Regions from separate parts of the Parendozoicomonas sp. 2304DJ65-17 genome, predicted to be linked through region 1. Evidence: predicted binding sites of a transcription regulator. Region 1 holds the regulator's gene; each other region holds the start of a gene.

Region 1 (9,793 bases):
ATTCTGCATAGGAACCACCTTGATCACCGTCCTGATCTTTTTCCTGAGGACCAAGCCCATGCTCTTTTCTATACTCTTCTTTAATCTTCTCTGGATCCCAATCTACATAGTGAGGGCTGTCTTGCTTAACGGGCGGCGGCGTTTTCTGATTTTTCTTGTCGTCAGTTGGTTGATTCTTCTGCCTCTTTTGAAAATCATCCTTTATTTTCTGAATTTCTGCGTCACTCATCCCCATATAGACACGAGGCGTATCCTGAGCGTCATCAGATGTGGGAGGAGGGGGATTATCATTATTCTGATTTTCGGTATTGGTGCCATCTTCTTCCCCGTCCAGCATCTTATTCGCAACACTGGCAGCAGCATTAAAAGCATTTGCAACACGATCAAAAAGTCCAGCGTTTGAGCTAGGAACAAAGAATATGACTGATGAACACAAAAGCAGTGACAACACATGGCTACTGCAAATGCGCCTGAAAATATCTAACTTACTTTTGATTGGATTGCTCATAGGTAACTCCTTTACCAAACCTGAAATCCTGCGCTCCGCCTCCCTGGCAGAGATATCCTGATTGTTTAGATACAAAACAAAGGAGTGAGTTCCTAAGACAAAGGTCTAATACCCTTGAAAAACAAAGAAAAAAGGCGCCATTGGCGCCTTGAAAAACTAAAGGGGGGATGTCTTACTTTTTGCCTTTACAACGGAAAGTTGCGGTTACATCAAACTCGCCGGTTCTATAATCCGGTGCCTTTTCATCTACTTGCTTCATTCTAGCATTCAGAGCATTCAGCCCATCAACCAGATACTTATCAAGATTTTGATCGTGCGCACGCTTAGCAGCCTTCTCATCCGTTCCACAAATACTATTTACCAGATAATTGGCTCCCTTTTTCAACTTGTCGAAAGCGCCGTAGAGCACAACGGCCGCACCAACCAGAGCACACATCCCGCTTTTCCCCCAGGCTGAGAGAAAAGGATCCGGAGTATAGGAATCATCCCTGTAGAGCTCCATATAGCAGTCAAAGAGAAAGCCACCACCGTAGTACAAACCAGCAGCCGCACCAAGAAAAACAACACCATGCAAGATTTGAGCTGCAACTCTCTGGCCTAGATTAGGCTTTACAAGCTTCGGTACATTTTCTATTTGCTGACGAAGGGTTGGCTTTCCTGGAACAGCCTCCACATCCATGCGATCCATTTTCCCGGATTTATGATGCACCTGCACATCATCTTGAGAGCCGGAACTGTCTGTATTTCTAGCTCCTCGATAACTCCTCATATTTGCTGCCGCCATAATCTATCCTCCTTGATAAGATCAATTTAAAACGTTAATTAGCCAGTACTCTTTCAGTCGTCACCCTACTCTGTGATCTATTCCGACTGCAGTTATCAATCATTTTGTTCGTCATATCGCCAGTAATGCGCGCGCCAACCAACGCTCTCTGCTCCAACGCTTCAATCTGTTTCAGTTGTTCTTCCAGCTGGGCAACCATCTTTTCCTTCCAGGAAATACTGAGATCCAGCTCACTGGGGCCAAACACCCTGGTGGATGTTTTGCTATTAACCCACTTTGCTCCCTGAACCAGCAGAAAACAGTTCACCAGTACACATCCGGTTAGCTTCTTATAGAAAGGCAAACCACCCAAATCCCGGAACCGGCCTGCAGAGTTACTCAATGTACCCAGAGGCAGCCAGTTCTTAATCAATGGCAGTGTATAGAGACAGGGAGCAGTAAATGCGAAAATCGCACCAACAGCGGCATACCCAACAAGAGATAAACAGGCCTTACCCAGAGATGTGACTATGGACATCTGGCTCTGCCTCTTGGTCGGAATCACTCTGGCCTGCTGGTACGGGCCGATCAGCAGTTGATCCGACTGATCACGGACATCCTGCATTTGCTGAAGATCGGCATCATCCTCAAAGGACGCTTTGTTTGACTGTTGCGGAGGGGTTCCTCCCTGTCTATTTACTCCCTTCATGTCCAACACTCCTTGTTAAACCTGAACCATTAAATAAGCCACCTCTGACCTTGAAATAGCCAGCAGAAAGCCTCGAATTACCCTTTTCGACCGGAGAAAACAGTAGGAGGTTCCGTGATGGTTAGTATGCCTAACAACACTGCAAGATGAGCTGACAGAGGGGAGAGGAATTAAACCCGCCGAAACGGGTTTAATTTACGGCATTAAACAATTCTATCTTATTGTTTAAGTCCTGCGGGGAAGGGGCTTAGAAGCATCTTCCAGCTCGGTGATACGCGCATCGTACTCGTCATGATCTTCAAGCTTACGGTTAGCCGCTTCAATCAGAAGCTTGTTTTCAGTAATCCGCTGTTCATGATCATTGGTTTCAGAGTTACACAGGCGACCACGTGTAGCGGTTCTTACACCCCAACGCAAGAAATCAACACCCATGGGGACTAGACCAACCGACCAGCCACCCTTAACCGCAGCCTTGTAGCTACCACCAGCACTCAATGCCTTGGTCGTCGCCTCAGAGCAACCAGCGCTTTTTGCAAAATTGTAAGCGCTCTTGGAAACTGCTTCTCCAGTTCCACCGAAGACAGCCCCGGAAATGATCCATGGCAGGTAATGGTAACTAAAGGATCTTATTCCATATAGGAACATAGAGCATACTTCTTTAGCTCCACGACCAGCAGAATAGAATGCGTTTGCGACTTTACGCTGACCAACAGCAGTTGAAGCAGTGTCATCACCGCCACCCATCTCAGCATCCTGCTGAGGGTTGCTAACTTCTACAGTTCGACCAGAGTTCTGCGCAGGGGGCCTAGTGTAATAACCCAGAGTTGTTAGTGCACCTACTCCTGCTGCAACAACACCGCCAATGATTAATGGACTTGGCATAAAAACCTCCATAGTTTTCTAGTGTTACCTGATCCCATAATTGTGTTTGAGCACAAATGGCCCGCCGGGCACATACCGGATCAGACGTTATGAGGCCTTCCAGCCTCCCATGCATGCCCAAAAAGCCCGGCAAGCCGGTGAGTTCATGCTTGTCACTATTGACCGGAGACTAACGAGGAGGTTCGTGAATGGAGGCGGTTCTGTCAGATTCACTAACGGGATTGATCAGGAGCAACGGAATGGCAACTCGGCAGAAAAACGGGTTCTCTATTGATAAACAGCAATGTGTGACCGATTTTTTTTCCGATGGGTTTTAATTTTTTTTGTAATGGCAACCCTAAAAGACACCAAAAAGATGACAAGAGACCATCATTTGAACAAAAACAACAGAAAAAAAACCATTATAGGTATCTGCCACAGGGTTAAAGTTAGCCCCGTATTCCCATACAATAGGCTCACTCTCTACATCAGCCAATCTGGTTCTTAGGGGCTCAATATGGCGCCAAAACTGAACGTACGGCATGCCAGCCAAGTAGCCTGCAGGGACTGTAGCCTGAGTCCTTTGTGTCTGCCACTGGCGCTTAAAATAGAAGATATTGATGATCTCGATGAGATCATCAAGCGCGGCAGACCATTGAAAAAAGGCGAACATCTGTTCCTGGAAGGTGATGCATTTCACAGTGTTTTCGCAGTGCGCTCCGGTGCGCTGAAAACATACACATCCACCAATGAAGGTGAAGAGCAGATAACTGGGTTCTACCTGCCCAGTGAACTGGTCGGCCTCAGTGGGCTGGATACAGATACCTATCCGGTGTCTGCCCAGGCTATTGAAACCACCATGGTTTGCGAAATTCCCTTTGATAAGCTCGAAAAGCTCTCCGACAGTCATCCTGCTCTGCGCCGCCAGCTTATGCGGATCATGAGCAAGAAGATTCGTGAAGACCAGCAGATGAAACTGCTGTTGTCGAAGAAAAATGCTGACGAGCGTATTGCGACATTCCTCATCAACCTGGCCAGTCGTTTCCGGCGCCGGGGTTTCTCCTCACAGTCTTTCCGCCTGTCCATGTCCCGTAACGAAATGGGCAACTATCTTGGTCTGGCGGTAGAAACTGTAAGTCGTGTTTTCACTCGCTTCCAGAAGGCGGAACTCATCCATGCCAACGGTAAAGAGATTGAGATTACCAACGCAATGGAGCTGTGTAGCCTCGCAGGTGGTAAACTGACTGACAGTCCTGAGGTTGTAAACATTCAGTAAGTTAGTGATATGAACCAATCTGCATTTAGCGAAGATCGTCTGCGCGGCCTGATCCGGGCCGTGCCTGACTGGCCGGAACCCGGTGTTATGTTCCGTGACATTACCACCCTGCTCAAGTCTCCCGAAGGCATGGGCATGGTTCACGAAACGTTTGCCGAACGTTACCGGAACAAGGGCATCACCCATATTGGCGCCTTGGATGCCCGGGGATTCTTGTTGGGAGCACCACTGGCTGCAACCCTGCACCTACCTCTGGTTATCTTCAGAAAGCCCGGCAAACTCCCCGCAGAAACAATATGCGAGGAATATACACTGGAATATGGTAAAGCAGCCCTTGAGGTTCATACCGACTCTCTTTCCGCTGGCGACAAGATCGTTCTGATTGATGATCTTATTGCTACTGGCGGCACCCTTCTGGCAGCGACCAAACTGGTTAATCGCCTGGAAGCAGAAGTCGTAGAAGCAGCAGCCATTATCGACCTGCCAGCTCTTGGTGGCTCATCCAAGCTGAAAGAAGAAGGCATTGCTTCCTTCGCACTCACCAGCTACTGATCCCCTCCGAACCAGTCTGGAATAACCGGGCTGGTTTACTTTCCTTTCAATTTTGCCGATGTCTCTTTCTGAAAGTTCTGTTATACCTTTAGGTACAACAACGGTTCTCATCGGAAGAGATAAAAGATATGGGTATCTGTGCCAAGGAACTGCGCACACTGGTTATTCGCCCCACGTTAAAACATTTAGGCCTGTGGAGCCCCGCTGCTGAGGATTTACTTTTGGGGACGGCAGCCCAGGAGTCAGGGCTTGGGGAACATCTCAAAATGGATAACCAGCGAGCACTGGGTATCTACCAGATCACACCCCGCATGCACCGAAATGTTTGGGATAACTTTCTTTCTACTCAGCCGGAACTGGCAAGCAAGGTGAGAGGTCTGGCCAGCCAGCATGAGTTTCTTCAGCATCCTCACGCCGAATTAGCCACAAACCTTTCTTACGCGACCGCGGTTGCACTAATGATCTATCTTCGCCGTGGTAAACCGCTGCCTGCCAACTTCAAAGATAACCCCAAACGGTTGGGGCGCTGCTGGCACAACAACTTTCACAGTAAACCACAGGGTACTGTCGATGACTTTGTCGACCACTACAACACCCTGATCCGAGGCAAGGAAACGAGCCAGAGCTAAGAAAGTCAGATTCTGGTATATGACAAGCTGCTTCAGCGGTTATTGCCCACGTGCTTCCGCACATTTCACACACAGGTTGGTGTAAGGCATGACTTTAAGGCGTGCCAAAGGAATTTCCCCACCACAGTCAACACAGAGGGTGTACTCTTCCTCGTCAATACGCTCAAGAGCTTTCTGGATAAGATGAAGTTCATTGACGGCCTCATTACCAAGAGCGTCTATTACCTCATCGTTTTCCCGTTCCTGAGCCTGCTCAGACCAGTCAGCATTGGCTTTTCGGGTAACATCTTTTTTTATGTTATCCAAACGCGCTTGCAACTCTGCCTGACGACTCAGCAACACTTCACGAAATTGGTCATATTCCCCTTTCATGGTTGATTCCCTCTGCACTTTCCTGACTTATGGAACTAAGACTGGCTGACTTATCACTACAGAAATGCCCTTATTCTTACATCTGGAGCAGGCATCCCCTTACATGATTTATGACTTCTTATATTTTGCATTCTAGGGTTTACGATCAGCGCGGCTGGTGACATATATCAACAACAGGCTGACCGAGTTTAGCAAACCTTCCGCGCCTTCCAGCAACAGAAACGGCCTATCACTATAATGCGACGTTTTAGCAGGAATACCAAGGGGCACATATCACAAGTCAGAAAAGTATGGCCAGTCAGGCAAGGATTGCCGGAATAGGCATCAAAATGGCTGCCGCGGATCCCATATAGTACGCGTGGCCAATGAATCCATTTCGGGGATATTCCTGTTTTACCAAATTGAGTACTTTTTTATCGATCTATGCCTAGTGTTGCACTTAACTGGCACCAAACCTCTTTCGTGTTGCACTTGCTCAAATTTATCCCCTTCTTCCCGGAAAAACTGTTGCACTTGGATGAACTCTTTTATTGCACATTGTTGCAGTTGACCACCAGAAATCCCTTACCCGCCAAGCCCTCAACCTTCCCACAATTTCGAAAAAAAATGGAACCTGATTCACATCAAAAAACACCTCTCCGTTAATCGTATCTTTGCCAGTGAAGAGAACAATTAATCAGTTCAAATAAACCGGCAGAGGGAATGAAAGATGAGAACATTTAGTCATATCGGAATTCCAACAGACGAGATTCACGGGAAAGAAGAACACAATCTCGATGGCGGCTTCCATATTACTGACTACTCAAAATCACCAAGCAAAGTGGAATGGCTGCGCTGTGATAAAACCTGCGTTTTGCCAGAGGTGCTGCAAAAAACTGCCCACGTTGCCTTCGAGGTTGATGACCTGGATAAAGAACTGGAAGGTGCCAATGTGCTACTGGAACCATGGATGGCAAATGATCACCTGCGCATTGCTTTCATTATCGAAGACGGCGCTCCCGTTGAATTAATGCAAGTCATTCACTGATTGTCAGAGCTTTTCGTTTATTTGCCACTCATTTGGAGAGCATGAATCATGTCCATGAAAAAGCTGATTAATGATCCTGAAAACCTGACACCTGAATTACTGGAAGGTCTGGCTCTGGCATTTCCAGAAAAGGTAAAGGTTGTTTCTGAAAAGATTGTTTGTCGCACACTTCCAAAACCTGAAAATAAAGTACGCATCGTTACTCTTGGTGGTTCTGGTCATGAACCAGCACTGAGCGGCTTTGTCGGTGAAGGCATGCTCGACTTCTCTGTGGTCGGCGACATTTTTGCCGCCCCCGGAGCTCCCAAGCTTTTCGAAGCCCTGAAGATGGCAAATTGTGAAGCCGGTGTTTTGCTTGTGGTGCTAAACCGTGAAGGCGACGTTATGGCTGCCAACATGGCCCTGGAAATGGCCAGGCGCGAAGGCCTGAATGTAAAAATGCTGCTGACCCATGAAGACATAAGTGCTGGCCTGGATGCTGACATCAAAGATCGTAGAGGCCTGGTCGGTTGCGTACCTGTGTATAAAATTGCCGGCGCCGCGGCAGAAGCAGGCCTGAGCCTTGACGAAGTGTATGAAGTCGCTGATCGCATTCACAAGAATATGGCTACTCTGGCAGCGGCTGTGAAAACAGCCACCCATCCACAGTCCGGTCTTGAAATCGCCGAGCTGGCTGATGACGAAATGGAAATTGGTATGGGCCAGCATGGTGAAGGCGGTGGCGGCCGCTGCAAGATGCTGTCTGCCAACGAAACCGCTGAAATCATGATCGATAACCTGTGCAAGGCTATTCAGGCTGATTCTGGCTATGAACTGATGTTGATGCTCAATGGTGCCGGTGCCACCACTTTAATGGAACTGCTGATTGTAAACCGTGCCTGTCATATCGCCCTGCACGAACGTGGAATCACTGTTGGCTGCAACTGCGTTGATGAATATCTCACTGTTCAGGAAATGGCAGGATTCCAGATGTGTATCGCCAAGGTTGATGCTCAACTCAAAGAGCTCTGGAAAGCTCCGGCAGATACCCCTTACTGGGTAACCCGTTAACTCTCAAACTTACAAACACATTCCACTCAACCGGGCAGAGTTCCTCTCTGCCCGCGAGATCTCTTTGCCGGAGGAATGCCATGACCCAAGAACAACTCACCAACCAGCAATTTATCGATATGTTGATGGCAGCCTCCCGGCATGTGCTGACTCATACCGACATACTGAACCAGCTGGATACAAAAACCGGTGACGGAGACCACGACACGACTATGCGCCGTGCTATGAAAGCACTGCAATCATCCATAGAAAAAGAAGCCGGGAAAGGCAGGAAACAGCTGGCGGATGCTGCTGGCTGGAACATTATGAGCCAGGATGGCGGTTCTGCCGGCATGCTGATCGGTGCATTCTTTATGGGCATGAGTGAAGGACTGGAGGGCGGACAGCCTGCTGTTCAGGAACTTGCTCTCGCCTTACGTGCCGGAACAACAAAGCTACTCAGCAACAGTGGAGCCAAGGTTGGCGAAAAGACCATGGTCGATGCCCTGATTCCCGCTATTGACAGCTTTGAAATTCTTGCAGAGAAAGGGGCAAATCCGGCAGAAGCATTCACAGCTGCCGCCGAAGCCGCTACCTGCGGTGCGGAACAAACAAAAGACATGCTACCAACCCGCGGCCGGGCAAAAAATATCGGTGAACGCGCCATTGGCCACACAGACCCAGGAGCCACCAGCATGTCCATGCTGTTTACTGGCTTTACCAACTACTGGGCCACACAGCAGTAAAACAACAGAATGAAGGAGGACAAACAATGGCGGACAAAGACGGTAATATTCTGGCGAAAAACTACAAGTTGGACATACCTCAGACGGCAGAAGGTTATCACCTGAAAGGCATGAACCACTGCGGCTGGGGCATGAAATATCGCCTGTCACGGATCTTCCGGCCAGACACTGGCAAAACTGTGATGCTGGCTTTTGACCATGGTTACATTATGGGAGCCACGGCAGGACTTGAACGTCTGGACCTGACTATTGAGCCCCTGGCGCCATTTGCTGATGCCCTTATGGCGACCCGCGGCGGCCTGCGCACCTGTATCTCTCCTGACCATAATAAGGCGGTGATTCTTCGTTCCACCTCTGATGGCACTGTTCTTATAGACGACATGAGCCAGGGAGTGGTCGGTGTTGATATTGAAGATGCTGTGCGCATGAACGCTTCAGCCTTGGCGGTGCAGTGCTTTGTTGGTGCAGAGCATGAATGCCAGAGCCTGGATAATCTGGTGAAAGTCATCGACGCTGGCAACCGCTTTGATATTCCAACCCTTGCCGTTACCGCCGTGGGTAAAGAGATGGAGCGCACTTCACGATACTTTACCCTGGCCACCCGGGTATTGGCAGAGCTGGGGGCACATATTGTCAAAACCTACTATTGCGATGACTTTGAGAAAGTAGCAGCAGCCTGTCCGGTGCCAATTGTTGTGGCCGGAGGCAAAAAATTGCCTGAGCGGGATGCTCTGGATATGGTGTACAGAAGCATAAGAGATGGCGCTGCTGGCGTTGATATGGGCCGTAATGTATTTCAGTCTGAATGCCCTGTTGCCATGATGAAAGCCATCAGCACTGTTGTACATGATGGCGAAAACACCAGCCACGCCTGGGACCTGTATTGTTACGAAAAAGACAAGTTGTCCTGATATTCCGATTATCTCTCCGGCAAACACAACCGGGCATGCACGAAGAATTCGTCATGCCCGTCTATTATTGTGTAGAACCCAATTGGTCAGTTCCCCAGCTACCGGTATAATTGCCGGTTTTTCCGCACAGCATTTTTATTCAGAATGACAGCATCTACCCTAGTGGGCGCCGATAAGACCGAATTTAACAAACTTCAGAAGAAGCTCCGTCGACATACTGGCCGGGCCATCGAAGATTTCAACATGATCGAAGATGGCGATAAGGTCATGGTCTGCCTCTCCGGCGGCAAAGACAGTTACGCCATGCTGCATGTCTTGATGAGTCTTCAGAAGAGCGCACCAATCAACTTTGAACTGGTTGCCGTCAATCTGGATCAAAAGCAGCCTGGGTTCCCAGAGCACATTCTGCC
Region 2 (9,793 bases), on a different contig from region 1:
TGCTCTAGTGCACAGGCCACTCTGGAAATTCCTGTTCTGATAGCACAATTACAGATAGAGGACTTTCAGATAGAAGAGTTCCGGGCACTAACCAGTATGCAATAACGTCTGACCAACCATCAGTCTTACGATTTTTACACGTATTTATTTGAAAAGAATGCAGCCACTTATGATACTTGAATCATAGTTTGTATATTTCTAGCAACAGCTAACTCAAGGAATGAGAGTATGCTGGCATTGAAGCTAAGCCCAAAATCAATCACCTCGCTAATCGCTATGGTGGTATTCCTATTTATTACCGCAACAACCCGATCAGCGTTCGCCTGTGATTTAACAACAAGTATTAACCGTGCAACTCCCAGTGAAGTGAAAGAGTTCTTTGATAGAAAAAACAAAGTTGTCGTAACCTTTGTGGGGTACTCTGGCGCAGGCTATGAACACGAAGAAGAAATGCTTAAAAATGCTGCAAACATTCTTGGTGAATACCATCCGTCAGAAGCGATTATTAATATTGGAGCAACACCGGATGGTATAGGTGGGGTTTACAAGATTGCTAAAGACAAGGGTTTCGTCACTACAGGTATTGTTTCTCATCAAGCCGAAAAATTTGGTGTGGAACTCTCCCCCTGTGTTGATGAGATCTTTTATATTAAAGACTCCCACTGGGGCGGTTTTATCAATGGCAAAGAGACTCTGTCACCAACATCAGTTGCCATGGTCGAGAATAGCACTGTAGTGATTGGCATTGGTGGAGGTGCCGTTGCCAGAGATGAACTTATTGCTGCAAGCCGCCTTGGAAAGTACATCCGTTTTATTCCAGCCGACATGAATCATAAAAAAGCCATTGAAAACGCCAGGAGAAAGAATTTACCGGTGCCCACTGATTTTAAAGGTGCTGCGGACAAAGTCTTTTAAACAGAGTCCGCTCATTAAAAAAACATAGCTTTACCGCACAACAAACTGTTCAAACAGGTCACCGGCTTTACTGAACAACCTGTTTTGCAGAAGCGGCTCAAGCTCGACATTTTCAAGATCACCGTTATAACAGTTCTGAATCCGGCATTTCTGTATTGCAAAGTTCTGCACACCTTTTTCGTATAGATTTTGCAATAGCGTTTCGAAACGTTCTGGGCTGATAAGATTCCAGTTGACTGTAGTGCGTACTTCACATGGAACGCCGGATGCCATCAAAATATCCAGGCTCTGCCAGCCCTTAGCTCCAGCAGTTGTACCCGTTATTTGCGGGTAATCCTCTGGCAAACCCTTAATATCCAGGCCAACCCAATCCACAAGGTTCAACAAAGTCAGTAATCGCTCGGGCACCTGACCGGCTGTATGAAGACCAACCTTAAACCCCATGGCTTTGACTTCCCGTATGGCTGTTGCCAAACCACTCTGCAACAACGGCTCACCACCACTGAAAACTACGGCATCCAACAAATCTTTGCGCTGCTCCAGAAGGCTGATGATATCCTTCCAGGACACATCCCCAGCTCGGGAAGAAGTAGGAAGAAGATCAGGGTTATGGCAGTACTGGCAACGCAGGTTACAGCCACGGGTAAAAACCACTGCCGACAAATGATCTGGATAGTCGACAGTGGTCATTGGTACCAAACCGCCTATCCGTAATGGGACGGCGGCCAGAGGCAATACATCAGATACGTGCATTCACTCTCACTCAATAGGCTTTACTTAATGAGCTTCACTGGCTTCAACAAAATGCTGGCGATCCAGCTGTTCTTGCTGCTTGCCGGGATTAAATGACACCACCGGGCGGTGATAACCCATCACTCGGGTCCAGATTTCACAGGGCTGACGCTCATGGTCTTCCAGGGTAACTTTGTTCAGGTTCTGTTCTTCAGCGTGCATATTGTTCTCCCTTGTTATTGTCAGCTATTAAGCCTGCTCAAGCTTTCTGCGTTTTTCTGCCAGAAGTTCCTCATCACAGCGGGGACAGAACTGATGTTCGCCAGCCAGATAGCCATGATGAGGACAGATTGAGAATGTTGGAGTGACCGTTATGTAAGGTAACCGGAAAGAGCTGAGTGCCCGCTCCACCAGCTTTTTACAAGCCTCAACCGATGACACCTGTTCTGCCATATACAAATGCAAAACAGTTCCACCTGTGTACTTGCACTGCAGCTCATCCTGCCTCTGCAGAGCCTCAAAAGGATCATCGGTAAAACCTACAGGTAACTGAGAAGAATTGGTGTAATAAGGCTTCTCCAAAGTCCCCGCCTGCAGAATACCTGGGAAACGTTTACGGTCTTCCTTTGCCAGCCGGTAGGTTGTGCCTTCTGCCGGAGTGGCTTCAAGGTTATACAGATGTCCGGTTTCTTCCTGGAATTCGACCATGCGGGCACGGATATGATCCAGAAATTCCACGGCAAACTCATGGCCTTCTGGCGTAGTCAGGTCATGTGCACCTTCAGAGAAGTTGCGCACCATTTCATTAATACCGTTCACTCCAATAGTGGAGAAATGGTTACGCAAAGTGCCAAGGTAATGTTTGGTATAGGGGAACAGGCCGTTATCCATATAGTGCTGAATAACTTTTCTCTTCACCTCCAGACTTTCTTTTGCCAGATCCAGCAGCTCGTCCAGACGGTTGAACAACGCTTCTCTGTGACCAGTATGAACATAACCCAGCCGGGCACAGTTAATGGTGACGACTCCCAGAGAGCCAGTCTGTTCTGCCGAACCAAACAGGCCATTGCCCCGCTTTAACAGTTCCCGCAAGTCCAGCTGCAAACGGCAGCACATGGAACGCACCATGTTCGGGGAAAGCTCAGAATTAAGGAAGTTCTGGAAATAAGGCAAACCGTACTTGGCGGTCATGGCAAACAACAGGTCTGCATTAGGGCTATTCCAGTCAAACTCCGGTGTAATGTTGTAGGTGGGAATGGGGAAAGTAAATACCCGGCCTTTGAGATCACCTTCAGTCATCACCTCAATATAAGCCCGGTTGATCATATCCATTTCGATTTGAAGATCTGCGTAGGTAAACGGCATCTCTTCACCGGCAATCACAGGTATCTGTTCTTTCAGATCATCGGGGCACACCCAGTCAAAGGTCACATTAGTAAAGGGTGTTTGAGTACCCCAGCGGGATGGCACATTCAGGTTATAGATAAACTCCTGAATATATTGCTTCACCTCCCGGTACTCGAGATTATCTACTCGGATATACGGTGCCAGATAAGTATCAAAGGAACTGAATGCCTGGGCACCGGCCCACTCGTTCTGCAAAGTACCAAGGAAATTCACCATCTGACCAACAGCACTGCTCAGATGTTTGGGAGGTGCCGATTCCACCTTACCGGGTACACCGTTAAAACCTTCATAAAGGAGAGTGCGCAGAGACCAACCGGCACAATAACCAGACAGCATATCAAGGTCATGGATATGAAGATCACCTTCCCGGTGTGCTTGTCCTACAGATTCTTCATAAACATGGTTAAGCCAATAGTTGGCAGTGACCTTGCCGGATACATTCAGAATCATTCCACCGAGAGAATATCCCTGGTTGGCGTTGGCACTGACCCGCCAGTCTTTACGGTCAAGATACTCCTCAACAGAGGCTTCCACATCCAAAAGGGTTTTCTCGTCCTCCCGAATATCTCTATGGCGGGCACGATACAGGATATAAGCCTTAGCGGTATCGAAATAACCGCTGACAGCCAGCACCTGCTCAACCATGTCCTGAACCTGCTCCACATCGGAGACTTTATCTCCCCAGAAGCGGTAGCCAATCAGCTTAAGAACTTTATCGGTAAGTTCTCTGGCTTCCTCCTGGTCAAACTCACCTGTGACACGGCCAGCCTTGAGAATGGCTTTGAATAGCTTGTCTTGTTCAAACGGTGCCCGCTTGCCATCACGTTTAATAATGCTGGCAGGCAGCCCTCGTTCCCCCTGAAACACTTTTGGTTCCATTCACTTTCTTCTTTATAAACATTGGATGGAGAGTAGTTTCAGAAATGGCAGAAGACTGCGTATTGATGCCTGTCAGCAAACGCCCAAGATTACTGCAAATAGTTAGTAAAGCTAACATACGTGCCATCAAAGGCCAATTCAATGAATTAACAATCTGTCAGCGGGTCTTACTTTGCATCGCCAATGAAAAGAGGACTCCAACATGGATCTCATTAATATATTACGCCCCCACCTTGAACCACCTGAATCATTACCCTGGACCGTCGTCCCCCGTGCCGAAGAAGGTAAATTAAACCCGGGAATTCAGGGAACCAAAAGATATAACCGTTGGGACATGGCGATACGAGCTGGCCACGCAGTTATTCGAAATGCCCATACCGAGTCCTGTGAGAATATGGCTCAAGTAAAAGGCCAAGCCACAAGTCTTTACAGTAAAGACATTAAACAAGCCTGTTTTAGCACCCCAACACCACTGGCTGTGGGCATTACAACAGGTGGCCTCTCCTATGGTTTGTGCGAATACAAAAAAGACATGGGACCAGTGAAGACCGGCCTTTGCACTTTTGTTGGAGGAGCAGTTGGTTTTGGCACAGCAGCTGGATGGGAGTATGCCAAAACTCCTGAACACAGAGTGAGAGAAGCCCGTAATACAGCCTTCAAAGACTTCTGTGAGCATGAAGTCAAAGTATCCGATAGAGAATACGTGGTTGTTAAATTACCGTTGGATATAAATGCCACTCGAGCACGTCACAAACAAAAACCATTGACCTTTTCTGATGAAGATATCAGCAGGCACATCACACGATACACCGGCAGACAACGTAAGTTGGTTCAGCAAAATGGTCGAATCAGAGATCTCTACATGCTCAGGGAATCTTGTAAGCGCGAACAGGAAGCCTGTGATGCAGCAGAGCAGGCGCTGGCAGAAAAGAAAAAAGATCTGGACGCTAAGCAGGCCCGGTTAAAAGAAACTCCATCACGCTCCACAAATCTTTTAAGGCAAAGGCAGCAAGCAGTAGAAACAGCTCGACAGCAACACACAATTGCAACGTCTGACCTCAGAGCGGCCCAAAGCCGAATGAACAGCGAGCTGAACAAAATTAAAGATATGATGGATTTGCTAACTGAAAATGACTGGCATTTGATGAACAAGCATATGGTTCCTTTGATGCAGCTCGAGCAGCTAAGAGATACTCGTAAAGCGATAGCAACTGATAAAACTGCTTATGCTACGAAAGCAACCTTGGCAGCTACAGGTCTTGATGATATTGCCTTGAACGGTACCTATCCAGAAACAGATCCTCGAGATGAGGAAGAGGTAGACCTTTCTCAACTGCCACCAGTTCCCACAGAGATTTACGATGATAAATATGTGGAAAGGCTGCTCAGCCAGCTACCTCCTGTTCCCACTTCCATCCCCGAGCATATCGAGGGTGACATTCCGGATGAAGACGAGGAAGAGTAATTTCCTTGCCAAAAGCCATAATGAAAAAGCCCTGATAATCAGGGCTTTTTCATATCTGAAAGAACTTCTAACGTGTCGCAATTCCCAGTAAATCAAGCGCCGATACAATTCCCAGAAGAGTCTTTCCTTCTGTAACCAGCACACGGTGAATATGGCCTTTCACCATGGCATCGGCCACTTCTGAAAGGGGCATCTCAGGATCAACCCGGAATACAACAGGAGTCATGATATCGGTCACCATCACATCCTGATCTATAGATTCATGGAAGGTGCGCATCTCTTCACGGGACAACGCGCAATCCAGCAACCCCTTCTCAAAATTATCGTCCCTGGTATTTAAATCCAGTATGCCGCTACCAGTCTGGCGCACAATATCGGTCACACTGACCATCCCACACAACTGACCGGATTCATCCACCACTGGCGCACCGGAGATATCGTGGTCGGTCAGAAACACCGCTAGACGTTCCATAGTCCAATCCAGAGGAACAGTTTCTACATGGGGGGTCATAACATCAGCGGCAGTCATGGAAGCCCATGGAGAAAGCGGTGTGACAGACTGAGGAAGAGGGTTATTGAGTTCTGTGTGCATGGCGGTGATCTCACGGTTATACGCTTAAAACCGGGAACAAGCATGACACCTAGTCGCGGAAGTTACTGACGACAATTCCTGTCAGGAGTCTAGTTATTTTCCCGTACCTGTATGATCAGTATGCACCAGACGACACCGGCTTTATTGATGTAAATCAATAAAGCCGGTAGCACGAACGTTTGATTAACTAAACAGTAGAGTCTTCACCAATACGGCTGGCAATAGCACTAGTCTGCCCTTTGTATTTGGCATTAACCCGTTTGTTGTAGGGCTTCATGGCGGGGCTGCTCAGGGTTTCAAAATTAATGGCTCCAATTTGCATACCCGGCCGCAGAGCGAGGGGCAGTTTACCGCCATTAAAGAACTCCAGAACAATCTGCCCGCTCCAGCCCGGATCAATCCGGTGCGCGGTAACATGCACCATCAACCCTAAACGCGCCAGAGAAGAACGGCCATCCAACCAGCCGACAATATCATCGGGCAGGGTTACGGATTCACGGGTTACCGCCAGTGCCAGTTCTCCGGGATGCAGGAAGAAAGCGTCATCCTTCTCTAACACAATTTCTGTACTCATAATGGAGTTCAGAGTGCGCTCAATATCTTCCCGGTTACCGGAAAGATCAACGTAAGGTGCCACATGGTCGTTAAACACCCGGAAACTGTTCCCCAGGCTTAAGTCCACACTCACGCCACTGATGTGATCATCATCCGGGCGCGGATCAACCTGAATTCTGCCGCTGTCCAGCGCAGCAATAATATCGCGATCACTCAGTCGCATAACTCACCTTATTGTTACTGATGCTTCCGTACTTTCAGGTTTAGTCATCAGAAATAGTGATTGTAGGAATCGGAGCCGCCTGTCGATTCAAAATCGCCAGCAAAGCTGCGGTACGGCGAGCCGTATCACGGTACAGTGTGGCTTCTGTAGAATCTGTCTCTGCGGAGCCACTATAAGCAACAACGGTTGGCATACCGGCATCCACATGCTGACGAATAGACATTGATAAAGGCAAAGCCCCCAGCAGTTCTGTGCGATACTCATCTGCCATACGACTGCCGCCGCCTTCACCAAACAGATGTTCGGCATGGCCACAATTTGTGCACACATGTACCGCCATATTCTCAACCACGCCCAGCACCGGCACACTGACTTTGTTAAACATTTCAATGCCTTTACGGGCATCAAGAAGCGCCAGATCCTGTGGCGTAGTCACAATCACACTGCCAGCCAGTGGTGCTTTCTGGGATAAAGTCAGCTGGATATCACCAGTGCCGGGAGGCATATCCACCACCAGGTAATCCAACTCGCCCCAAAGAGTCTGATTCAACAACTGCAATAAGGCACCGCTGGCCATAGGCCCCCGCCAAACCATTGGGGTCTGTTCCGTCACCAGGTACGCCATACTGTTGGATTTCAATCCATGAGCATCGATAGGAACAAAGAACTGTTTGCCATCTACTTCTTCAACGCCTGGCCGCGTATCTTCTTCCACGCCTAGCATTTTACCAATGCTCGGGCCATAGATATCCGCATCCAGAATACCCACTTTGGCGCCATCTGCGGCCAGAGCTAAAGCCAGGTTCACCGAGGTTGTGGATTTACCCACACCACCTTTGCCAGACGCAACAGCAATAATATTTTTAACTTTTTTCAGCCCCATTTCTTCACTGATGCGGGGCGCTGAAGGAATACGGGTGGAAAACTTAACAGCGACTTTATTTACTGCTTCATATTGCAGCAGTTCATCGGTAATCAACTGTTCAAGCTGACCATGGCCGCCATCGCAGGGATACATGACCCCCAGTTCTACAGCGGCTTCACCGTTACTCACATTTACACTGTCAACTTCCGTCACCTGCAGCAGGCTGTCTTTCAGCCATGGGTCCTGCAGGTTACGCAGAATACCTTCAACCGTTTCTTTGGAAACCGGCCCTTGGAAATACACTGTCATTGTCGTTCTACTTCCTAATGCGCATTTAACGCCAATTGCCTGTGCCAGGTTCTTTTCAAGAAACCTGACTTACAATTCTTTCATTGCCCGGAGAAATTCATCACGGCCACCTTCAGGGTTAATACCGTGGTTCTCCATATCATCTCGCAGTTTACGTTCTGCAACAGCCTGGGATTCCTGCACTACATCTCGGCGGTTGGGATTTGCCAAACCTTTAAGAATTTCTGCTTCGAGGTCTTCTCCCGACATAATGCGTTCACAAAGAATATTGTAATTACGCTCAAACACCGGGAAAGCCACCTGCTGCGGCTCCCCTTCCAGCAAAGACCAGCCGGTTTCCTTTGCTGCAAGATAAACAGCCACATGGGACCAAAGCCCATCGCGGGTGCGGTTTCTGGCGTTGCAGGCTTCATAGTAAGCTTGCAAAGGTTCCTGCAGACCCAATTCATCAAAGCGCAGTTTACACAGCTGGCGTATGTCTGCCAGATCTGGGAAAAAACGTGCCGTATCAATAGCTTTGCGGGCCGCACGCAGAATGCGGCGGGGAGGATAACTTTTCAGAGACTGCAGCCATACCCGTTTAGAGGCATCAACAGCCTGATTATCAGGGAAAGCTCTGCGATACTTGAGAGGAAAGGCACCTTCCAGCAGGGTAAAGACGGCATTTATTGCGTCAATATGATCCTGCCCCGGTGGCTGACGAGACTGGGATTGCTGCTGACCGCCCCGTGGCGGTTCAGTCGTCAAAGTCGAGGAGTGGCCCGTTCGCCCAGCTCCTGTCTGTAAGTTTCTCTTCTGTTGATCGAGGAGAGTTCGTGCGTCCTTCACTCTGTTCCCTCCGCCATTGATAAATGACGTGTTTTACAAACCGGTAGTCCCATGCTTTTCGAGCCTCACCAGTACTCAGCCAGTACATTTTAAAGTCTTCCAGCTGCTTTTGCGCGTAATCCAGCGGGATACCGTCATTCTGCAGCAACTTCTGGTAACACCAGGCTGGCGGATTATAATCGCCGGAAAGAGGGGTGGCACGAGCCTGGGTTGTAACCGGCGTGTCACGATGCCGGGACAGTATATTATTCTTTGCAGGCTGAGAGCGACCCGTCAGCTCTGCCATAGCCTGATCTGGGTTAATCTGTTCAGCAGAATAGTTAGGCTGGTATTGCTGCTGGGCCTGTTGTCTTTGCGCCCGCTGCTGTTGGATCTGCTGTTGCTGGGACTGTTGTTTCTGGAGCTGTTGACGCTGAGCCTGCTCATGTTGCCGCTCCAGACTTTCCAGCTTTCCTTGTGCGGCTTCCAATTGTCTTTGCTGATGGCGCTGCTTATCCTGCTTTTGGATCAACAGTTTCTGTTGTTCACGAGCAGTATCACGCAACGCTTTTAACTGTTTTTCCTGCTCGGCAATCAAGTTACGAGTCTGCTCAAGACTGGCTGCTGCTGATTGTACAGCGCTATTCACCTCAACACTTTGCTGCTCAATCTCTCTCACCCGCTGCTGGGCTGGTGCAAGATCAGGTACGAAAGACTGATGTGCAGAATCCTGATATTCAGGGTTCCGGGGCATGACCTCCGGCTCAAACGCCTGAGCAGACTCCTGCACGGGCGAACGTTCAGACTCGAGCATGATTTCAAACAGGCCCTTACCTTCACGATTCATCCTGCGTTGCAGATTGTCAGAATCTCGGTCACCCATAAACATTCCTGGATACGCACCACTCTAAAGTTTGTCAGATGAAGCGGTAAAGAAAAGGACTGATCTCTTGGGTACCCCAATGACCAGCAACAAAATACAAACGGCTATTCTTTAGTTTACTGCGGGAGGGGGATGCTCGGCCACCAGTATTTACATCATTA
Region 3 (9,793 bases), on a different contig from region 1:
CATAGACAGTGTCAGTTCAAGAACCTGATCACGACTTACATTAATATCAACAAGCTTGCGAGCCACATCCAGTGAATCAACAGCCATTGCCGCTTCAACGTTTTGCAAGCGAATGGCGTTGTCGGCAATAAAGGCATCGAGAATATCGAAGTCTTCCCGCTGCTTGCCATCAAGCTCTGTTACTTTTCCATTAACAACCTTGATTCCAGGCTTTGGATCAAGGGGGGAGTTCATAGCAATAAGGCCAACTTCCGGCCACTCTTTAACATAGCCATCTTTATTGACGGGTCTGTCTTTTAGGACTTCAAAGCGCTTGGATTTCATTCACTATACCCCTGGCGATGCAGGTGCCGTTTATCCCGGCCGCACGCAGTGTTATGCAACATTAAAATTCAATTCAGGAAGCCCCGAATCAGATTTCTTATCCATTTATGTAGTTATTTACTTACCTTTAACCAGAAAGAAAATAACTCTTAAAGCATGCAGATAAACAACGACGTATCAGTAAAAAATGCTGAATAAACACATGCAGTTTAAATTTAAAAAGGAGTCATTAATTAAAAACAAAATGCGTAGTTAAATACCGAATCAAATATAAGTATTATTTCCGCGAGCTATTTAATGACTCCTGAACAGTTTTATTTATTAACAATCCGAATCATTCAGACCGTTAAATTAATTACACTGAAGGCAAGATAGTCTCGACTTCACCATGGGGGCGTGGAATCACGTGTACAGAAACAACTTCGCCAACACGCTCTGCGGCTGCAGCACCAGCATCAACGGCAGCTTTTACAGCACCAACATCGCCGCGAACCAGAACAGTGATGAGACCACCGCCAGCCTGTTGCTTGCCGACCAGAGTCACGTTCGCCGCTTTCACCATGGCATCTGCAGCTTCGATAGAGCCGACCAGTCCCTTGGTTTCAATCATTCCCAGCGCGTTTGATATAGCCATTTTTCTCTCCGGGTTGGAACAGTTATCGTTTATTTATCATTCTGCCAGCAGGCCAGTATTGCCTTAACCAGCTCATTCTTTCTGGCAAACTTTATTTTCTTTCCATTCAAATCTATTCCCTTTAACCCACGCGCCATCTTTCGCAGATCAACTGTGCGACAGGCATGGAGTTCTTCTTCAGTCATTTTTCCACGCTCTGGCAATGCCGACTGAACAGGATCAGATTCTTTTAACTTAAATTCAGTATTGTTTTCTTCCTGAGTTTGTTCTTCATCTTTTATAGAAGAAACTTTCGTTAAAAGGTCTTCTTTATTGGGCTCAGGATCAGGCGTAATTGAGGCAGAAGCAGGAATTTTTACTGGCTTCTCTACTGTTTTATCTACAACAGGTGGAGGTGTTTTCTTTCTGGGTAAGGTCACATCCTGAATAAGACCGGTAATCCCTTTTCCCGGTCTTGGAATAACATGACTTGAAATAACTCTGCCGATATTTTCTGCTGCTGCAACCCCCGCTGTTATTGCAGCCCGAACAGCTCCAACATCACCTGTAATAATTACGGTAAAAAGTCCACATCGAACTTTTTTCAGGCCGACAAGATTAACATTTGCTGACTTCAGACAAATATCTGCGGCTGCAACAGCTGTGAGATAACCACGGGTTTCAATAAAACCCGATGCATTCTTTCCTGCCATGGATACCACCATCAGAGCTTATGGCAAGCAGGTTAATAGAAGGCTTTGGTTTTGTTTTTGATTTAAATCACAGGTGCTATAACAGTTTCAGGAATGTTTTGTTTATTTATAATTAATTGAAAAGACTATCTTTTTAATTGTCTATTTTTATCTGTAGTTTATGTCTTTATTTTGTATATTTTGACGCTGATCGCAATCAGCGCCTTTTTTCACATTCTCCATAAAACGGTCAAAATCGGTCACACTTTAGTGGAGAAAATTCTTCAGCTCTTCCAGTCCACTGCCTGAAACTGAACTGATTTCAAAAATCTTTTTCACGCCTGCATTCTCCAAAGCTCTCCTTGAGAAAGAAGGGTTGGAAAGGTCAGTATCGGTTTTGGTAATAATCCCGATCACATCCTGGTTGAACATACTGGTGAAGTTTGGGGGAAAGCTTGATGACTTGGTGGAGCTGTCGTGAACCAGTGCTACAACCTCATAATCGGTCGAAGAAGTCATCAATATATTGTAAAAGCGTGGGCTCTCCAGATACTCACCCGGAGTGTCCAGAACCTTGCCACAGTACTCCATTGATTGTGTTTTCAGGTACTTCAGTTCTTCGCCAAAAAGAGCCTGTTTAAGCGTCGTTTTACCTGAGCCGGTTGTTCCTACCAGCATGGTTTTTTTCATAACCGTTTTCTGCATAGTCGAATTCTGTTTTTACCCAACTATGAACGAGTAATTTCAGCGGGAGAGAACTTGAGCATCCCACCGAGAAGATCAAGCACAGCATTAAGAGAAGACTCGACGCTGCCTACATCTCCAGAAACAACCAGACAACCAGTAAAACGGTCAAGGAAACCAATTTCTACGCCTGCGGCTTTTGTCGCCACATCGGCAGCAATAATAGAAGCTTCGCTGGGGGTAATAGTCATAATGCCGATGGCACTGACTTCATCAGGATCCATGCCCAGTTTGGTGACAAGGTTACGCTGAGGATTTGCAATAAGGTGGGCCAGAGTAACCTGTTTACCAGGAACATATTCCTGTATGACGCGTTCTTTATGTTCAGACATGAACTGCACCTTGTAATAATTGAAACACTAAAAGGCGACTAATGCCGCCTCTTAGTTACACCGTTAACTGAACAGCTCTAATTAGCTGTTAGTGTCACGGCCAATTTCTTCCCAGTTGGCTGGGTAAACAACAAACATAAAGCGGGCAAAATCTGGCGCGCTGAACTGGATCTTGCTGCCCTTAGGGATCAGGATCATATCGCCGGCGTTACCAACAACTTCACGACCGTCGATGATTACTTTCAGGGTACCTTCAATAATGTAATCGATTTCGTCGTACTGCAGTTCCCAGTCGAAAGTGGTTTCGCGCATTTCCATCATGCCGCAACCCAGACGCTCACTTTCGTTCAGCTCCAGCATGTCGGTGATGAATACCTGGTCACCAGGCTTGCCAGTGTCAAAAGGCTTGCACTTAACAGTGTTGGTTTTAACAACAGCGACGCCGGAAGAATCTACGTGCTTTTCAAAATCAGGCTTGGCAACAGCACCAACCTGTTCAGCAACAACCTTACGAACGATCTGCTCAATTACTTCAGCGGTAATCTGAGTCATGGAGGGGAATTCCTGTTTTAGTGAATTATGCGCTGGTAACGTCCAGATCATCGACAATGCCAACAATGGCAGCATCAACGGGAACTTTGGGTTCAGGGCAAACCATACGGGCAGCACCACCGCGGGCTATCAAAACAATGTCGCTGAAACCGGCACCGACATTATCAATAGCCACCATGGCATCGCCTGTTTCTTCGCCTTTCGCATCCAGAATGCGCACGACCATTAATTTGAAGCCATCCAGGCCTTCGTGTTTACGAGTTGCCCAGATATTGCCTACAACTTTGCCGATCAGCACTGCCGAACTCCTGTCGTATGTCTGACGCGATCTGTTTAACTGAAAAGGACCGGGCCATGGAATATTGAATGCCAACAAGATAAAACGCGCACTGACCAGGCAGTTTGACTTGAATCAAGCATCCCCGGTTCACCTGTGCGACCTGAGTCAAAGGAACTGGGGATTTTCTTGGGTCATACGATGCTCTGGATTTCTGGCAGTTGTTTTTGTTCTATCATCGCCGGTGGTTGTTGAGGGCACACATACGGAACCATGACTGAATTTCTGACTTCTTTTGGCACACAGCTTTTACTGGCTGTTCTTCTCGACTTTTTATTCGGCGAAGTCTCCCGCTGGCATCCTCTTGTCGGTTTTGGAAATATCGCGAAGAAGGTTGAATCATTCTTTTATCCAACAGAAGAAGAGATGAACCCTGAGAATAGGTTTCCTTCAGGTGTTCTGGCTCTGATCACAGCGATTACCCCTTTTGTCTTTATTGCCTGGCTGGTTGCCGACATTCCTTATCTGGGGTGGTGGATAGAAGTTGCTCTTCTCTATTTTGCTATTGGTGGAAGAAGTCTTGCGGAGCATGCGCGCTATATTAGCCAGCCTCTATGCAGAGGTGATCTTGATGAGGCTCGTAAGAAAGTAGGCTGGATTGTCAGCCGGAAAACCGATGATCTGCCAAAAGATCAGGTTATCAGAGCAACTATCGAATCTGTTCTGGAAAACGGTAATGATGCGGTATTCGGTGCAATTTTTTGGTTTATTATCGCCGGTGCTCCGGGAGTTGTTCTTTTTCGCCTTTCAAACACTTTGGACGCAATGTGGGGGTACAAAAATAAGAAATATTTGTACTTTGGCCGCGCGGCAGCCTACCTGGATGACATACTGAACTGGGTTCCTGCTCGTTTAACCGCATTAACTTATGCACTTCAGGGTAACTGGCGTGACGGATTGCATTGCTGGCAAACCCAGGCTCGCAAATATAAGAGTAAAAACGGCGGCGCAGTTATGGCTGCAGGTGCAGGAAGCCTTGGCTTTACTCTTGGTGGAAAAGCTATCTATCACGGCAAGGAGTTAGAAAGCCCTGAACTTGGTTGCGGAGCTCTCCCTAAAACATCAGATATCGAGCGCTCAATTAATCTGGTTACCCACGGCACCTGGTACTGGGTAGGAATCACCCTTGTTTTAGCAATCTTCTTCTAAAGGGCTGTATCTGAAAAACTATGCATAAGTGAGTTAGATAATCTGACTCACTTGTTATTCATGACAATTCTGAGCGTCTATATATTTCCCTCTTAATTCTCAGAATTCCTCATTCATGATGCCAACCGATTTTTTATTTTATCTTGTCGCCATACCTGCCGTTTTAATCAGTGGCATGGCTAAAGGCGGGCTGGGAAATATGCTCGGCACAGCCTGTGTTCCGCTAATGGCTCTTGTTATGCCTCCCGTTCAGGCAGCGGCCATTATTCTTCCCCTGCTATTGGTCATGGATTTTATATCACTGTGGAAATTCAGGGGTCAGGTAGATATTAAGGCGCTGAAAACCATTCTGCCGGGCTGTCTTGTCGGTGTTTTTATTGCGGCTTTTGTATTCAGCCAGCTTTCTGAGCAACATATTCGCCTGCTGATAGGTGTAACTTCTTTATCATTCTGTGTTTTCCAATGGTTAAAACGAGACAATAACAGCCGAAAGTCCCCCAGCTATAGCCGGGGTTCTTTCTGGGGAGCACTGGGAGGATTCACCAGCTTTGGTATCCATGCCGGTGGGCCGCCAGTAACAATTTATTTACTTCCTCTAGGCCTCAGCAGCCATCTTCTTATGGGAACTCAGGCCTGGATATTTGCGGGCATGAACCTCAGCAAGATTATTGGTTATGGAGCTCTTGGGCAGCTAAGTACAGAAAACCTGCTTTCTTCTGCGGTTTTACTCCCTTTCACACCTTTGGGAGTTCTTATGGGATATGGATTACTCAATCGCCTTCCTGAAAAAGCAATTTATGGATTCAGCTACCTGTGTCTGGCAATTTTGGGGTCAATACTTCTCCTTCAAGGTATTGGACTCCTTCCCTCCTTATAATTCGATGGAACTGTTTGTAGTTTCGGTTGTCGATTAAACAACCTTCCGCTTTTGCGCAGGGGATCAGCTCAATAGTTGTTGCCATGTAGCAGCTATCATTTTTAAATACGGATAAAAGTAGAAAAACGGCCTGCTATTCATGTTCAGTCACAAGCTTAAGTTCATTCTTCCTTTGTTGACACTTGTGGTGGCATTGGCAGGTTGTCAGAAAGCACCTCCGAAACCCTGCCCTTACGCAAAAGACAAAGAATCCGGAGCCAATGCCGGATGCCTTCTTACCCAGGGCGATGACGTTCTTATTATTACAATGCGCCTGACAGGGAAACAGTCTATTCCCGGTGGTACTTCAGAAGTGGGGGAATCTCCCCGCTGTACGGCCTACCGAGAAACTCTTGAAGAAACAGGTATACAAGTTTCTGTTCATGAGTTGCTCGAAGAATTCAGCAATGGCTTCCATGTTTATCGCTGTTCTCAGGTAGACTCATCTCAGGAGCCTTCTCCGCAGGATTGGAAGGAAGTCAGTGATGTATCCTGGCGATCATGGTTATCTCTTAACGAAGAGAACTGGCGCTACCCTGAAAGGTTTGAACACACCCGCAAAATGATTCGCGAACAAATTACCGGTATCAGTAAACAGTTGGACTAGCGCTATAAGGGCATGTAGGGTGACCAGCTTTACGTGCCTGGAGCTGATATGAGAATAACACCTGCTGACCCGGCCAAACTTCCCTTCTGGCTACGCTGGTTTTTCCGCCAGCAGGAAAAACGTTACGGACAACACCTTCAACCCGCTCTGGTCTGGTCCCGCAAACCTTCTCTGTTTGTTCTGTTCGCCAGTTTCTGGGCCAGACTCAGCCGAAAATCTTCGCCTCTTTCTCCGGTGCTTAGAGCAATGGTTCAGGTTTATGTGGCCAAACTTACCTGGTGCCACTTCTGTGTAGATCTCAACAGCATGACTCTGATTGGTGAAGCCGGAGGAGAAGAGAAACTTGCAGAGCTGGATAACTGGGAAGAGAGTTCACTCTTTTCAGAAGAGGAAAAAGCAGCTCTTGCCTGGACCAAAGCTATGTCTGGTGAACATTGTCAGATTCCTGATGAGTTGCACCAGGAACTTGCCAAGCATTTTGATGAGCAGCAAGTTATGGAACTAACAGCACTTGTCGCCTTTCAGAATATGTCAGCGCGTTTCAATGCGGCACTGGATATCCCCTCTCAAGGGCTTTGTGACCTAACTAAGAAATAAAAAAAGCGCATTGCCTCAGCTCTTATAAAGACTTGGGCAATGCGCTTTTAACACACAACACACTTTTACACACTTTGCTTCCTGGTCAGTGAAGCATCTGTCTCGTCATCGCAACTCCTTAGAGAATCTCTAACTCTATGTACTTCTTTTTACTCCTGAACCGTCATTTTAGTTTCAGGTTTTGGTAGTTTTTTTTCGCAATTTGTCGCAACTCTTTCAATCACAAAGCTGCTATCTGTTGTTGAACCTTGGCCAGCGCACCTTCTTTGTCAGGAGTATCAAGGCTGGCAGCATGAATATAGGTCACATCATCCATCCCCAACATTGAGAAGGTATCTGTCAGCTGACGTTCAACAGCATCAATACTTCCACCACCTCTTGCAGTCACAATATAAAGCTTTTTCCCTTTTACCGTTCCCACAGGCCCATCCTCGGTATAGCTGAAGGTAACCCCTGGTCGGGCAATATGATCAATCCACGCTTTGAATGTTGTTGGTATAGAAAAGTTATATATGGGCGTACCAATTACTACATAGTCACTGTCTTGCAGTTCATGTATCAAAGTATCCGATAACTCAACAGCCTGACGACCCAGCTCATTCTCTGCTCCGCGAAAGCCCGCCAAAGCGTTCTCATCTAGATGTGGAAGTGGGTTTCTGGCCAGATCACGGCTAACAATCGCTGACTCTTTGTTCTTAGTCTGCAAACGCTCAACAACATCACTTACTAAAGCTCTGGAGCGAGATTCCTCTGCTTGAATACTGCTATTGATAACTAGAATTTTCTTCATTGGTACAGCCTTATGATCTAACCGAGAGCACTTGCTCCCCCTGTTAATGAAATCTGGAACCGATCATAAAACTTCAAGTTAAGTTTAAGTCAATATATTATTTTGCATTATTTCCAGCGGACAACTGCTATGCCAAAAGCTCCCGTTCACCTGACCATCAGTGAAATAGCCAAACGATGCGGTGTTGCGACATCTGCACTGAGATTTTATGAAACCAGAGGTTTAATCAGCTCCTCCAGAACTCCCGGAAACCAACGCCGTTATCATAGCTCTGTTATTCGCCGGATCTCTGTTATTCAGGTTGCTCAAAACCTTGGGATGACTTTGGAGGAGATAGGAGAAGCTTTTCGCAGTCTCCCGGAAGAGCGAACTCCCACCAAAAAAGACTGGGAGAAGTTATCCCGCAAATGGAAGCAACAACTGGATGACCGCATTACCCGTATGCAAAACATGCGGGATAAACTGTCCAGCTGTATTGGTTGTGGCTGCCTCTCTATGCAAAACTGCGGGCTTTACAACAAAGATGATCAGGCATCCACTAATGGCCCGGGGCCACGCTACCTGATGGGGGACTCACCAAAAACAAAATAGAGGCTGTTGGTTGTTTAGTTATCTTCCGGGCCAACCCAGGAGAATGGGTTGTGGGCAATTTCCCAGAGGTGGCCATCGGGATCTTTAAAATATCCACTAAAGCCACCCCAGAAAACTGTCTGTGGCTCTTTTACCGGAATAGCTCCAGCTTGGACAGCTTGCTGGAAGACATCTTTAACTTCATCTTCAGAATGTACGTTATGGGAAATCGTAAAAGAATTGAAACCTGAACCTTCTGCACTGACCTGAGCGTCTTCAGCCAGGGCTTCACGCCCATACAGACCAAGCCATGTTCCATTGAGGTTAAAGAAGGCAACTTTTTCATCATCACCATAACGAGGAAAACCCAAGCCGTTCTGGTAAAAATTTATAGAGCGAGAAAGATCTTCTACCCCTAATGTGATCATGCTCATCCGTGGTTTCATGTCGGCCCCCTTCTTTCAGAAGCCAACAGGTTAACCTCTTCAGAAGGAAAAGTGCATATTCCTGATCAATACTCCGGGCAGAATGTGTGAACCAGTATCTCGACGGTAGAACGCAAAGGAATCCATGATTCTATCCCTGTGTTGGGTGAGTTCTTCCAGCTCATCTCCAAACAAGTTGTAGAGTGAATCATCAAACCTCATCACACCGATGGGTTGTGCCAGCTTTCCGTTCTTCACTTCAAAACAGGCATAACGGCTCATACCCGTCATACGTCCGCTGTTTTTGTCTGACCAATTCGTATACCAGAGATCACTGATATAAAGGCCATTATCTATCTGCCGGTAAATATCGTCTTCCTCAAGAGTTCCTGCAGACATAACCAGGTGATCTGGGGGATCAATAGAATCAAAGAACGTTTTATCTTCACCACCATTAAAAGGAATCTGATATTTCACAGCGGTTCTGGGACCAGTGATCAGTGAGCCACCCGCACCTTTCTTTATGAGTGTAAGGCAGTCAGGTCTTACAAAACCCTGCTGCTGAAAGCCCGGTACAGAACCATCTCCGGTCACCAAGTCCAGAGAAAACTTTTGGCTGAGACTCTTCTTGTCTTCAAATAACGGTGAGAGCCAAGTGTCTTTTTCGTGGAATTTTCTTGCACTGAAATCAACTCGGGAAAGCAAAGCGTTCACAGCAGAAGGGGCAAGGTAAACCCTGTAGTCACCCCGGGGAACTTCTTTCACTTCTTGCCCTAGAAGTGAAACTCTTTCTTTTATTGGTTCGAGCCTTTTCAGAAAAGTGTCCCGGTCCCACTTCCCTCCAGAAATCTGATCATGAACAGCTTTATCACCATGGTGATAGACCGAGTAGTCCAGACAAAAACTGTAATTTTCAAACCAGTGATGATGACCTCGGGAACTGCCGAATGCCCGATATACCCAACCAATCATTAAGATTCCGACAAAATCTATTCCGGCAACAACATTCAGAATATCCCTGACTGCAGTTCGGCCACAGAACCCTGCCTTGTTTTCAACGGGTTCAACTACAGTTTTTGTGCACACCGGGTTATCACACCACCGATAAAACGGGTCATCAGGAATCATCGGCAAGGTTTCACGCA

The links. The regulator FNR, encoded in region 1, switches genes on or off when oxygen is low (the NO sensors DNR and NnrR bind a similar motif). The targets are predictions, from matches to a motif close to TTGATNTANATCAA.
Region 2: the regulator FNR is predicted to act here: its motif matches at 3,996-4,009, upstream of ACY2RR_RS14380 (ribonucleoside triphosphate reductase).
Region 3: the regulator FNR is predicted to act here: its motif matches at 3,660-3,673, upstream of ACY2RR_RS16090 (EutN/CcmL family microcompartment protein).

Annotation. Positions count from the first base shown of each region.
Region 1 covers NZ_JBYVJV010000018.1:29,423-39,215, reverse strand. Annotated here, with positions in the region: partial or broken gene ACY2RR_RS24255 (hypothetical protein) at 1-508, opposite strand, end outside; gene ACY2RR_RS24250 (hypothetical protein) at 681-1,292, opposite strand; gene ACY2RR_RS24245 (hypothetical protein) at 1,327-1,980, opposite strand; gene ACY2RR_RS24240 (hypothetical protein) at 2,206-2,862, opposite strand; gene fnr (fumarate/nitrate reduction transcriptional regulator Fnr) at 3,359-4,117, shown strand; gene ACY2RR_RS24230 (adenine phosphoribosyltransferase) at 4,127-4,669, shown strand; gene ACY2RR_RS24225 (hypothetical protein) at 4,798-5,298, shown strand; gene ACY2RR_RS24220 (TraR/DksA family transcriptional regulator) at 5,338-5,670, opposite strand; gene ACY2RR_RS24215 (VOC family protein) at 6,380-6,697, shown strand; gene ACY2RR_RS24210 (dihydroxyacetone kinase subunit DhaK) at 6,746-7,747, shown strand; gene ACY2RR_RS24205 (DAK2 domain-containing protein) at 7,828-8,472, shown strand; gene lsrF (3-hydroxy-5-phosphonooxypentane-2,4-dione thiolase) at 8,499-9,383, shown strand; gene ttcA (tRNA 2-thiocytidine(32) synthetase TtcA) at 9,528-9,793, shown strand, end outside.
Region 2 covers NZ_JBYVJV010000005.1:149,103-158,895, forward strand. Annotated here, with positions in the region: gene ACY2RR_RS14360 (hypothetical protein) at 1-20, opposite strand, end outside; gene ACY2RR_RS14365 (hypothetical protein) at 229-915, shown strand; gene ACY2RR_RS14370 (anaerobic ribonucleoside-triphosphate reductase activating protein) at 946-1,668, opposite strand; gene nrdD (anaerobic ribonucleoside-triphosphate reductase) at 1,693-1,869, opposite strand; gene ACY2RR_RS14380 (ribonucleoside triphosphate reductase) at 1,897-3,933, opposite strand; gene ACY2RR_RS14385 (hypothetical protein) at 4,136-5,398, shown strand; gene ACY2RR_RS14390 (CBS domain-containing protein) at 5,466-5,990, opposite strand; gene dcd (dCTP deaminase) at 6,178-6,768, opposite strand; gene apbC (iron-sulfur cluster carrier protein ApbC) at 6,809-7,942, opposite strand; gene ACY2RR_RS14405 (replication protein P) at 8,012-8,689, opposite strand; gene ACY2RR_RS14410 (DnaT-like ssDNA-binding domain-containing protein) at 8,679-9,632, opposite strand.
Region 3 covers NZ_JBYVJV010000006.1:179,099-188,891, reverse strand. Annotated here, with positions in the region: gene ACY2RR_RS16120 (propanediol/glycerol family dehydratase large subunit) at 1-324, opposite strand, end outside; gene ACY2RR_RS16115 (BMC domain-containing protein) at 680-958, opposite strand; gene ACY2RR_RS16110 (BMC domain-containing protein) at 988-1,650, opposite strand; gene ACY2RR_RS16105 (EutP/PduV family microcompartment system protein) at 1,897-2,334, opposite strand; gene eutS (ethanolamine utilization microcompartment protein EutS) at 2,358-2,705, opposite strand; gene ACY2RR_RS16095 (cupin domain-containing protein) at 2,787-3,257, opposite strand; gene ACY2RR_RS16090 (EutN/CcmL family microcompartment protein) at 3,283-3,555, opposite strand; gene cbiB (adenosylcobinamide-phosphate synthase CbiB) at 3,808-4,743, shown strand; gene ACY2RR_RS16080 (sulfite exporter TauE/SafE family protein) at 4,859-5,620, shown strand; gene ACY2RR_RS16075 (NUDIX hydrolase) at 5,760-6,266, shown strand; gene ACY2RR_RS16070 (carboxymuconolactone decarboxylase family protein) at 6,315-6,863, shown strand; gene ACY2RR_RS16065 (FMN-dependent NADH-azoreductase) at 7,084-7,653, opposite strand; gene soxR (redox-sensitive transcriptional activator SoxR) at 7,783-8,244, shown strand; gene ACY2RR_RS16055 (VOC family protein) at 8,259-8,669, opposite strand; gene ACY2RR_RS16050 (metallopeptidase TldD-related protein) at 8,709-9,793, opposite strand, start outside.